3 regions of the Actinoplanes sp. L3-i22 genome follow, and region 1 is predicted to be linked to each of the others. Evidence: riboswitches for the same ligand, from Rfam matches in the RefSeq annotation. Region 1 holds a riboswitch; each other region holds the start of a gene.
The links. Region 1 has a riboswitch for S-adenosylmethionine ahead of thrC (threonine synthase). Riboswitches for the same ligand answer to the same signal wherever they lie in the genome.
Positions count from the first base shown of each region.

Region 2: it holds a riboswitch for S-adenosylmethionine, as region 1 does, so the genes downstream of both, L3i22_RS12270 (GNAT family N-acetyltransferase) here and thrC (threonine synthase) in region 1, are expected to answer to the same signal.
Region 3: it holds a riboswitch for S-adenosylmethionine, as region 1 does, so the genes downstream of both, L3i22_RS12180 (aminotransferase class V-fold PLP-dependent enzyme) here and thrC (threonine synthase) in region 1, are expected to answer to the same signal.

Region 1 is NZ_AP024745.1:11,521,720-11,524,986, forward strand. It holds gene thrC (threonine synthase) at 1-1,092, opposite strand, end outside; SAM riboswitch class I at 1,104-1,236, opposite strand; gene L3i22_RS51160 (GNAT family N-acetyltransferase) at 1,700-2,755, opposite strand; gene L3i22_RS51165 (ABC transporter permease) at 2,768-3,267, opposite strand, start outside.
Region 2 is NZ_AP024745.1:2,751,454-2,754,720, forward strand. It holds gene L3i22_RS12265 (helix-turn-helix transcriptional regulator) at 1-814, shown strand, start outside; SAM riboswitch class IV at 1,337-1,453, shown strand; gene L3i22_RS12270 (GNAT family N-acetyltransferase) at 1,466-2,086, shown strand; gene L3i22_RS54310 (hypothetical protein) at 2,052-2,672, shown strand; gene L3i22_RS12280 (GNAT family N-acetyltransferase) at 2,659-3,165, opposite strand; gene L3i22_RS12285 (TIGR03560 family F420-dependent LLM class oxidoreductase) at 3,248-3,267, shown strand, end outside.
Region 3 is NZ_AP024745.1:2,727,172-2,730,438, forward strand. It holds gene L3i22_RS12170 (M20 family metallopeptidase) at 1-1,053, opposite strand, end outside; gene L3i22_RS12175 (DUF1684 domain-containing protein) at 1,063-1,836, opposite strand; SAM riboswitch class IV at 1,909-2,023, shown strand; gene L3i22_RS12180 (aminotransferase class V-fold PLP-dependent enzyme) at 2,057-3,267, shown strand, end outside.

The DNA.
Region 1 (3,267 bases):
TGTCTCGGCGAACACGCCGGTGGTCCGGGCCAGCAGGCGGATGCCCGCGCGGATCTCCTCGTCGTCCGCGTAGTCCATCCAGCCACCGGTCCGGCGGACCGCCTCGATCGCGTACGGCCCGGCGGCCGGGTCGCCGATGTTCAGCGACTTCGCGATGCCGGTCGGCTTCACCGGGGTGATCACGTCGGTGTCGTTGTGCAGCGCCACCGCGATCGGGTTGCAGCCGGCCGACTGCGCGCCGAACACCGTCCAGCCGCCCTCCGGCGCCTCGACCAGTCCGATCTCGACCAGCTCGCTGAACGCCTTGTCCACCTTGGTGAGCAGCTCACCGGAGGCCATCGGGATGACCACCTGCGCCGGGATCCGCCAGCCGAGCTGCTCGGCGACCTCGTAGCCGAGGGTCTTCGAGCCCTCCGCGTAGAACGGGCGGACGTTCACGTTCACGAACGCGGTGTCCTCGAACTCGTCGGTCTCGACCAACTCGCTGCAGAGCCGGTTCACGTCGTCGTAGGAGCCCTCGATCGCGACCAGCTCACCGCCGTACACCGCGGTGGTGACGACCTTGCCCGGCTCCAGGTCGCTCGGGATGAACACGATGCTCGGCACCCCGGCACGGGCCGCGTGGGCGGCCACCGAGTTCGCCAGGTTGCCGGTGGAGGCGCAGGAGAACCGGGTGAAGCCCAGCTCCTTGGCGGCGGTCAGGGCCACCGAGACGACCCGGTCCTTGAACGAGTGGGTCGGGTTCTGCGAGTCGTCCTTGATCCAGAGCTGGCCGGTGATGCCCAGCTCGGCGGCCAGCAGCGGGGCGCTGACCAGCGGCGTCAGCCCGGGATCGAGGGTCACCCGGGTCGCCGGGTCCTGCCCCGCGGGCAGCAGCGCCGCATAGCGCCAGATGTTCTGCGGGCCCGCCTCGATCTGGGCCCGGGTCACCCGCGCGAGCGCGGCCTCGTCGTAGGCCACCTCGAGCGGGCCGAAACACTCGTAACAGGCATGCTGCGCGGCCAGCGGGTATTCGGCGCGGCACGCGCGACAGATCAGGCCGCGGGCGGGCGAGGTGGTGATAGCAGCAGGTGCACTGACGGTAGACGTCATCGAGGCCTTCCCTCTCATCTTTCCCGGCGGCGACCTGCCGGCGGGACGGAATTAGCACCTGCCGCGCGCGGCCTCGTCATCGAGACATACGCGGTGGTTGCCGGGGCTTCACAGGGCCGTTCCCTCTGCCCCTCTGGATGAGGTATTCAGTTGTTTCCCGAAGCTTACGACGAAGCTTCGGGTTCTCCCCAGTGACTTCCCGATGTGTGAGCGACCCCCTACATCGGCAGCCCGGGTTTCACCCTTTGAAGATCAAGTTCTTTTTTGCCTCGGCTGCGGCCAATAACTGACCGCCGCTCCCGCGGGGACCCTTCCGGGCCTCGCAAGGGCGCGGGGCGCCCAGAACACGAGACCCTCCAGGGCGACGTCCGAGGGTGGTTGCGCTCTACCCCAAGATCCAACCCCACGGGAGTTATCCACACCGATGGGTTATCCACAGCCCCCCACCACGATCTTGGCAATTCGAGCCACAATTACGTCAGAGGCGGTGGCCCCCCGTGGTGGGTGGGTCCTGCTCTTCGCCAGTGGGGCATGTGGGCCTTTGTCAGTATTCGGCGTTACTCGTGGGTCTTTGCCCTTATTCAGGGGTATGTGTTGAGCTTTGCCCTCAGGTGGTGGGGTCGGTCAAGGAGCCCACGCAGGCGAACTGGGTGGCCACCGGGCGATAGCCGAGTCGGTCGTTGACCGCCAGCATCGGCAGGTTGGACTCGTCGTTGCTGGTGAAGGCCATGGTCGCGCCGGTCGCCGCGGCTCGGATCAGGGCCTCGGTCTTGACGCGGCGGGCCAGGCCTCGGCCGCGGAGGTCCGGGACCGTTGCGGTCATGTCCGACCAGATCCGGGTGCCGTCGCGAATCACCAGGGAGAACGAGACGATCTCGGTTCCGCGCAGGGCGATCGTGCTGGCGCGGTGGTCGAGGCCCGGGTTCTCCCAGATGTCGTGGCACCAGGCGGCGAACGGCAGCGGCTGGGGCGGGACGTCGCCGGGCTCGTCGGTCGCCGCGGCCACGTCGGCGGCGTACAGCTCCTCGGCGGTGATCTCGATCAGTGAGGCCAGCCGGACGCCCGGAGGGAGATCGGCGGCCGGCGGAAGGTCGGCAGCGGCCGGCTTGACGGCGCCCGGGGCCGGAGGCAGGGCCTCAGCGGCCGGAACGAAGGCGCCAGGGGCCGAGGCCGGGGTTGCGGCGGCTGCGGCCGGGGTTGGGGCGAGGTGGCGGTGGGGTGGGGTGAAGGTGGTCAGGTCGAGGGCTGAATAGCGCAGCTCGCGGGTGGGCTCGAAGCCGCGCCTGCGGGCGAAGGCCACCCCGTCCGGCACGGCGATGGTCGAGGCCCGGCGGATCCCCACCGACCGGAGGTGGTCGGCGGCGGCCTCGAACAGGGCGGTGCCGATGCCGCGGCGGCGGGCCGCCGGGTGCACCTGGAGCAGGGAGATCCGGCCGAAGTCCGGCTCGGCCGAGCGGCCGTCCCGGCTCGCCGACACCCAGCCGACCAGGTCGCCGTCGAGCTCCACGGCGAAGGCGGCCCAGTCCTCGCCGGGGGGCGGTTCGGCGATCATGCGGTTGGTGCGGGCTTCACCTCGTACCAAATAGGGGTGGATCTCGGTGTTGAGCGCGACGACCGCGGCGGCATCGCTCGGCACGGCCCGGCGGAGGAGGAAGTCAGCCATCGGGCGATCCTCTCAGGACGTGATGTCCTTGCGGGTGAAGCGGAAGAAGGCGATGCCCCAGAAGACCACCGCGTAGATGATCGCCGAGATCGCGCCCTTCGCCAGGTCCTCGGTCTGGACCGGGGTGGAGAGCAGCCCCATCCACGCGTCGCTGTAGTGGGTGGGCAGCGCGTTGCGGATCGAGCCGAGCGCGGTGATCTGGTCCAGGATGCTGGAGAGGATCCAGAGCAGCACGGCGCCGCCGACCGCGCCCAGCGCCGCGTCGGTCAGCACCGACAGCAGGAAGGCCAGACCCGCCACGACCAGCAGGATCACCGCGAGGTAGGCGAGGATCCCGAGCAGCCGCAACACGCCCTGACCGGGCGGGATCTGCGACGCGATGGTGCTGCCCAGCGGATGCCAGCCGTAGCGCAGCGTCCCGACCAGCAGCCCCGTCCCGGCCAGCAGGAACAACGCGACGAACGCATAGCCCAGGGCCACCACCAGCTTGACCGCGAGCAGCCGCGCCCGCG
Region 2 (3,267 bases), 3.2 Mb from region 1:
GCAACGGCTCCGGCCGCAGGATGTCGGGCTGACCGCCGGGCCGCGCCGCCGCACGCCCGGGCTGAGGCGCGAGGAGACGGCGCAGCTGGCCGGCATGTCCGCCGACTATCTGATGCGCCTCGAACAGGCGCGCAGCCCCCAGCCCTCCACCCAGCTGCTCGGCGCGCTCGCCCACGCGCTGCGGCTCGACGAGGACGAGCGCGACCATCTATACCTGCTGGCCGGCCACCGCCCACCGGCCGGCCGTCTCGCCGGCAATCTGATCCGCCCGGCCCTGCGCACTCTGCTCGATCAACTGGTCGCCTCCCCCGCGCAGATCGTCACCGACCTCGGCGACGTGCTGGCGCAGAATCCGCTGGCCGACACCCTGTTCGGCGACATCTGCCCGGTCGGCCCGCACGACCACGAGCAGGATCACAACATCGTCTGGCGCTGGTTCAACGACCCGCGGATGCGCGCCTCGATCCCGGCCGAGGACCACGAATACTGCAGTCGGCTCTATGTCGCCGACCTGCGCGCCACGGTCGCCCGCCGTGGCACCGATCCGGTCGCCGCCGCCCTGGTCCAGCGCCTGCGCGACAGCAGCACCGAGTTTGCCGAGGTGTGGGACCGGCACGAGGTCGCCGTCCGCCGCAACAGCCGCATACGCCTGCAGCATCCGACCGTCGGCATCCTGGAGCTCGACTTCGAGATGCTGCTGACCCCGACCGACGACCAGCGCCTGATCCTGCTCACCGCCCCACCCGGCACCCCCACCGCGGAATATCTGGACCTGCTCAGAGTGGTCGGCCATGAGACCTTCCAACTCTCCTGAAAACCGTCCGCCCGGTGCGAGGCCGCTGCCGGCCAATCTCAACCCCTTCGCCGGTACGGCGGAAGAAAGATCCCCACCCGCACCAGTCCCGCGCCCCAACGGCAGGCCCACATCGGGCCCGGCCCGAGACGGGCCGCGCATGCCGTAACGGCCGCGCCGCCCCGGGTCGCGCCGCGCTGGGCTGCGCCGGGCCGGGTCGCGCCGCGCTGCGCCGGGCCGGGTCGCGCCGCGCCGCGCCGGGCCGCGCCGCGCCGCGCCGCGCCGGGCCGCGCCGCGCCGCGCCGCGCCGGGCCGGGCCGGGCCGGGCCGCGCCGGGCCGCGCCGGGCCGCGGTGCGCCGGGTCGCGTCGGGCTGGGCCGGGCCGGGCCGCGGTGCGCCGGGTCGCGCCGGGCTGGGCCGGGCCGGGCTGCGGTGCGCCGGGTCGCGCCGGGCTGGGCCGGGCTGGGCAGGTTGGTGTGGGGTGTTCGGGGTGGGAGGAGAGGGGTCTGGAGAGGACGGTGGGGGCTGTTAGGGTGACGGCAAGGTCATGAGTGCCAGCGTCAAGCCCCGGCTTGCTGGCCGGCAACCCTCCAGTTCGTGGGTGGGGTGCCCCGGGTGATGACCGGACCTGGCGCGCCGTGTGCCGGGTAAGCCGCGGAAGGGGTTCCTGCTGTGCTGCTCAACAAACTCGACGCGCCGGTTCTGGACGGGCGCCTGGTGCGCCTTGAGCCGTTGGAGCGACGGCACGCCGAGGATCTCGCCGTCGCGGCGGAGGAGGATCGTGCCGGCTACCGGTTCACCTGGGTGCCCACGGCGGGTGAGATGGACGGTTACCTCGACGCGCAGCTTGCCCGGGCCGCGGCGGGCGTGCTCCGGCCGTATGCGCAGATCTTGAAAGAGAGTGGCCGGGCGGTGGGCGTTACCGCGTTCTGGGAGCCGCGGCCCTGGCCGGACCGGGCAGAGCTCTACGCGGTCGAGGTCGGGTTCACCTGGCTGGGGGCGTCGGCGCAGGGTACCGGGGTCAACACCGAGGCGAAGTTTCTGCTGTTCCGGCATGCGTTCGAGCAGTGGAACGCGATCCGCGTCGATCTGAAGACCGACGCCCGCAATGCTCGCTCGCGGGCGGCGATCGAGCGCGTCGGGGCCCGTTTCGAGGGGGTGCTGCGGTGCTGGTCGCGGTCCTGGGCCCCGGGTGAGGACGGCCTGCTGCGGGACTCCGCGATCTTTTCGATCATCGCCTCGGAGTGGCCGCACGCTCGTGCCCACCTGGAGTCCCGCCTGCACCGCTGGTGAGGCCATCGCCACGCTGAGCTACCTGGAGGGCCCCGCGATCGCTTGCGCCGAGCCGCGTCGGGCTGCGCCGAGCCGGGCTGCGCCGCGCCGAGCCGGGCTGCGCCGCGCCGCGCCGGGCTGCGCCGCGCCGCGCCGGGCTGCGCCGCGCCGCGCCGGGCTGCGCCGGGCTGCGCCGGGCTGCGCCGGGCTGCGCCGGGCTGCGCCGGGCTGCGCCGGGCTGCGCCGGGCTGCGCCGGGCTGCGCCGGGCTGCGCCGGGCTGCGCCGGGCTGCGCCGGGCTGCGCCGGGCTGCGCCGGGCTGCGCCGGGCTGCGCCGGGCTGCGCCGGGCTGCGCCGGGCTGCGCCGGGCTGCGCCGGGCTGCGCCGGGCCGGGCTGGGCTGGGCCGCGCCGGGCTCGGCCGGGCTGCGCCGCGCCGGGCTCGGCCGGGCTGCGCCGCGCCGGGCTGGGCCGGGCTGGGCTGGGCCGGGCTGGGCTGGGCTGGGCCGGGCTGCGCTGCGCCGGGCTGGTCCGGCTGGGTCGCACCGCGCCGGGCCGGGGCGCCGGGGCGATGGCAGGACCCTCGGCGGCGCGGGCTACAGCGGCTTGAGATAGATCCGGTAGTCGGCCGGGCCGGCCAGCAACGGTGCGAGCTGGGGATACTGCTCCTCCAGGTGCCCGACCCGGTCCACCCGGTACCCGAGCCGCGTGTACCACTCGTGCAGGAACTCCTTGGCCGGCAGCACCCACCCCCGCGGCACCAGCAGCTCCAGCCGCATCGTCCGATCGCCGGCGGAGCGGCAGAAGTCCTCCGCCCAGCGGATCAGCCCGCCCCCGATGCCTTCCCCGCGACGCCCCGGGTCGGCGGCCAGCATCCCGAACTCGCCGATCCCGCCGGGCATCCGCCGCACCCGCACGACGCCGGCGAGCCGCCCGTCCCGGACATCGGCGGCCAGTTCCCCGGCCTGGGCGAGCGCGGTCACCTCGGCAAGGCTGGTCCGGCTGGCCCCGTCCTGCCACAGGCCCCGCTCGGACTCCCGGTAGACGAGATTGACCAGTTCGGTGGCATCGCCGAGATGTTCGGCACTGAGCGGCAAGATCACCCGCCCACAGTACGTCCGAGCGGCAGGCGCCTCCATTCGATCGGCACCCATTGATCAGCCAGGGCGGCGATAGGGTTGCCGCATGCGCATCTCCATCTGGCC
Region 3 (3,267 bases), 3.2 Mb from region 1:
GGCATCGAAGTACGGCTGTAGCGAGCTGATCTCCACATACTCGTCCGCGCCGTGCTGACCGTCGCCGGACGGCCCGAAGATGACCGCGCCGACACCGTGCGGGAAGTAGAAGCGACTGTCCGCCGACCCGTGCTTGCGCAGCAGCTCCCCGGACCCCCCGACCGCCCGCGCCGCCGCCCGCAACGCCACCACCTGCGGACTGTCCGGATCCGCCCGGTGCGGCGTCCCCACCGAGTCGACCACCACCGCCAGCCCGGTGATGCTCCGCAGGTGCGCCGCGATCTCCCCGGCCGACCGGCCGGTCAGGTCCCGGTCCTCGGGCGGATACCGGATGTCCAGCCGGGCGACCGCGTCCGCCGGCACCTGGTTGTCCGCCTCGTTCGACGTCTCCACCCGGGCCAGGTTCACGGTCGTGGTCCAGGCCTCCTCGGCCGGCACCGGGTAGCGGTCCATCAGCCGCTGGATCCCGGCGAGCAGCGTCAGCAGCGCGTTGGACCCCAGCCAGGGGTACGCCGCGTGCGCCGTCTGCCCGGACGCGATCACCCGAGCCCGGACCAGGCCCTTGGACTCGGTCACGACGCGCAGCCCGCTCTGCTCCCCGACGATCACGAAGTCCCCGCGCACGCCCCACCCGACCTGATGACCCGTCCCGTCGAAGCCGCCCACCTCCTCGTCGGTGACCAGCTGCAGCGCGATCGGGTACGGCAGCTCCTCCGCCAGCGTCCGGAACACGGTGGCCAGCACGAGCGCCGCCACCTTCATGTCGTGCGCGCCCCGCCCGTACAGCCGGTCACCCTCCCGGCGCGCCCGGAACTGCTCCGGCGTACCGGGAACGACATCGAGGTGACCGTTCAGGATCACCCGGGGCTGCCCCGGCCGGTCCGGGTGCGTGACCAGTACGCTGGGCTTGCCCCGCGACTCGAACCGGCGGATCTCGAAACCCGGCCCGACCACGTCGAGCGCGAGGCCGAGGGCCCGGTGCAGCTCACCGGGCCGATCGGCGGTGGACCGGATCCCGATCAGCGCTTCGGCCGGCGCGAGCAACTCATCCATGCACGCAAACTAGCGGGGAAGCCGCTCGCCCGCCTCCACGGCGATCGGCAGTCTGTTCCCGGCCGGCGGCAGCGGGCAGGTCGCGAACTCGGTGTACGCGCACGGCAGGTTCGTCGCCCGGTTGAAGTCCAGCACCACGGCCCCGTCCGGGTCCGGCGCCGGGATGGCCAGGCTGCGGTTGGCGGCGTACGTCGTCACCCCGGAAGTCGCGTCGGTGAACAACACGAAGAGTGACCCGGGGGTGCCGCCGTTGAACGCGGTCAGCGCCAGATCCTGCCCGCCGACGCTGAACTCGACCTTCCCCGGTGACTCGTAGACGTGCTCGAGCCCCTCGGAGACCGAGCCGACGGTCACCGGCACGGGCGCCTCGAACGGTAAAAATGTGCCGTTCACCGCCCACTTCTCGGTCGCCGGGTAGGCCGGCGTGCCGGTGTACTGCGCCAGCGTCTCGTGCGACGGGTGCCGCGGCCGCAGCACGTCGAAGCCGCCGCGCCGGGCGATCTCCAGCTTGGCGTCGCCGTAACCCACCGTGATGTCACCGCGCTCCGGGATCGGCTCGAACCGGTGCTCGCCGGCCCCGATGCCGTCCAGCGACTCGCCGTCGGCGAGCGTCACGAGCACGCCCTCCGGCCCGGTGCTCCACTCGCCGGGCGCGTCCGGGAAGCGCTGCGGCGTCGCGTCGAGCCAGTGCAGCCCGGTGATCGCCAGGAACCCGTGCGGATCGGCCCGCCGCTTCTCGTGCCCGTCGTGCCACCGCGCCCACTGCTCTTCAAAGCTGCTCATATATCGACCCTAATCCCTACTCTGGGGATGGGTTATGGCGTGACCATGTGACATCTGCTAATTTCCTTCGCAGGTCATGAGTGTCAGCGCGTAGCCCCGGCTTGCTGACCGGCAACCCTTGCGTTCGCGATGGGGTGCCCCGGGTGAGGACCGGGCCGTCGTCGCTCGACGCCGGCAAGCGCGGGCCCGGTGGGGTCCCTGACCTCAGCGGAGGTATGCCATGTCGGCTCTCGACATCGTCGGCGACGACCTGAAGACCGAACTTCCCACCGGCGAGACGGTACGTTTCGCCCACCTCGACTACGCGGCGTCCGCCCCGTGCGTCGAGGCCGCGGCCCAGGCGGTGGCCGAGCTCCTGCCGCGCTACGGCAGCGTGCACCGGGGGACCGGGGTACGGTCGCAGACCTCGACGGTGGCCTACGAGGTGGCCCGGGACGTGGTGGCCGAGTTCGTCGGCGCCCGCGCGGACGATCAGGTGATCTTCACGCGGAACACCACGGACGCGCTCAACCTGCTGGCCCGGGCCCTGCCGGCGGGCACCACCACGATCCTGTTCGACGGTGAGCACCACGCGAACCTGCTGCCCTGGCCGAATCCGCTCCGCCTGCCGGCCCCGGAATCAGCTTATGAGGCGATAAAGTCCCTCAAAGATGCGCTCAGCGTGACAAAAGGGACGCGGGTCCTGACCGTCACGGGCGCGAGCAACGTCACCGGCGAGATCTGGCCGGTGCGGGAACTCGCCGATATCGCGCACGCTCACGGCGTACGCGTAATTGTCGATGCCGCACAGCTCGCGCCGCACCGGCCGGCGAACCTGGACCACCTCGGCGCTGATTTTCTGGCCTTTTCCGGTCACAAGCTGTACGCGCCGTTCGGCGCCGGCGTCCTCGTCGGTCGCGCCGACTGGTTGGACGCGGCCGAGCCCTACCTGTACGGCGGCGGCGCCAGCGCGACCGTCGGCGACCGCCCCGGCGAGCTGACCTGGGCCACCGGCCCGGCCCGGCACGAGGGCGGCACCCCGAACCTGCTGGGCGCCGCCGCGATCGCCGCGGTGTGCGCGGCCCTGCTGGTCGCCGACCGGGACGCTCTGCACCGCCACGAGCAGGACCTGCTGGCCCGGCTGCGCGGGAGCCTGCCCGACGGCGTACGGGAAATGAGCCTTTTCGGTCCGGACCACCCGCGGGTCGGCATCGTCTCGCTGGCCCTGCCCGGCCATGATCCGGCCCGGGTGGCGCACCGGCTGGGCCGCGAGTTCGGCATCGGCGTCCGCGCCGGCCAGTTCTGCGCCCATCCGCTGGTGCGGCGGCTCACCAAAAGCGACGCGACAGCGACCTGCGAAAGCGGACAAAACGCTCTCTTGAGGGCAAGTTTCGGGCTGGGCAGCACGACCGAGGACGTCGACCGCTTCACCGCGGCCCTCGGCGAAATACT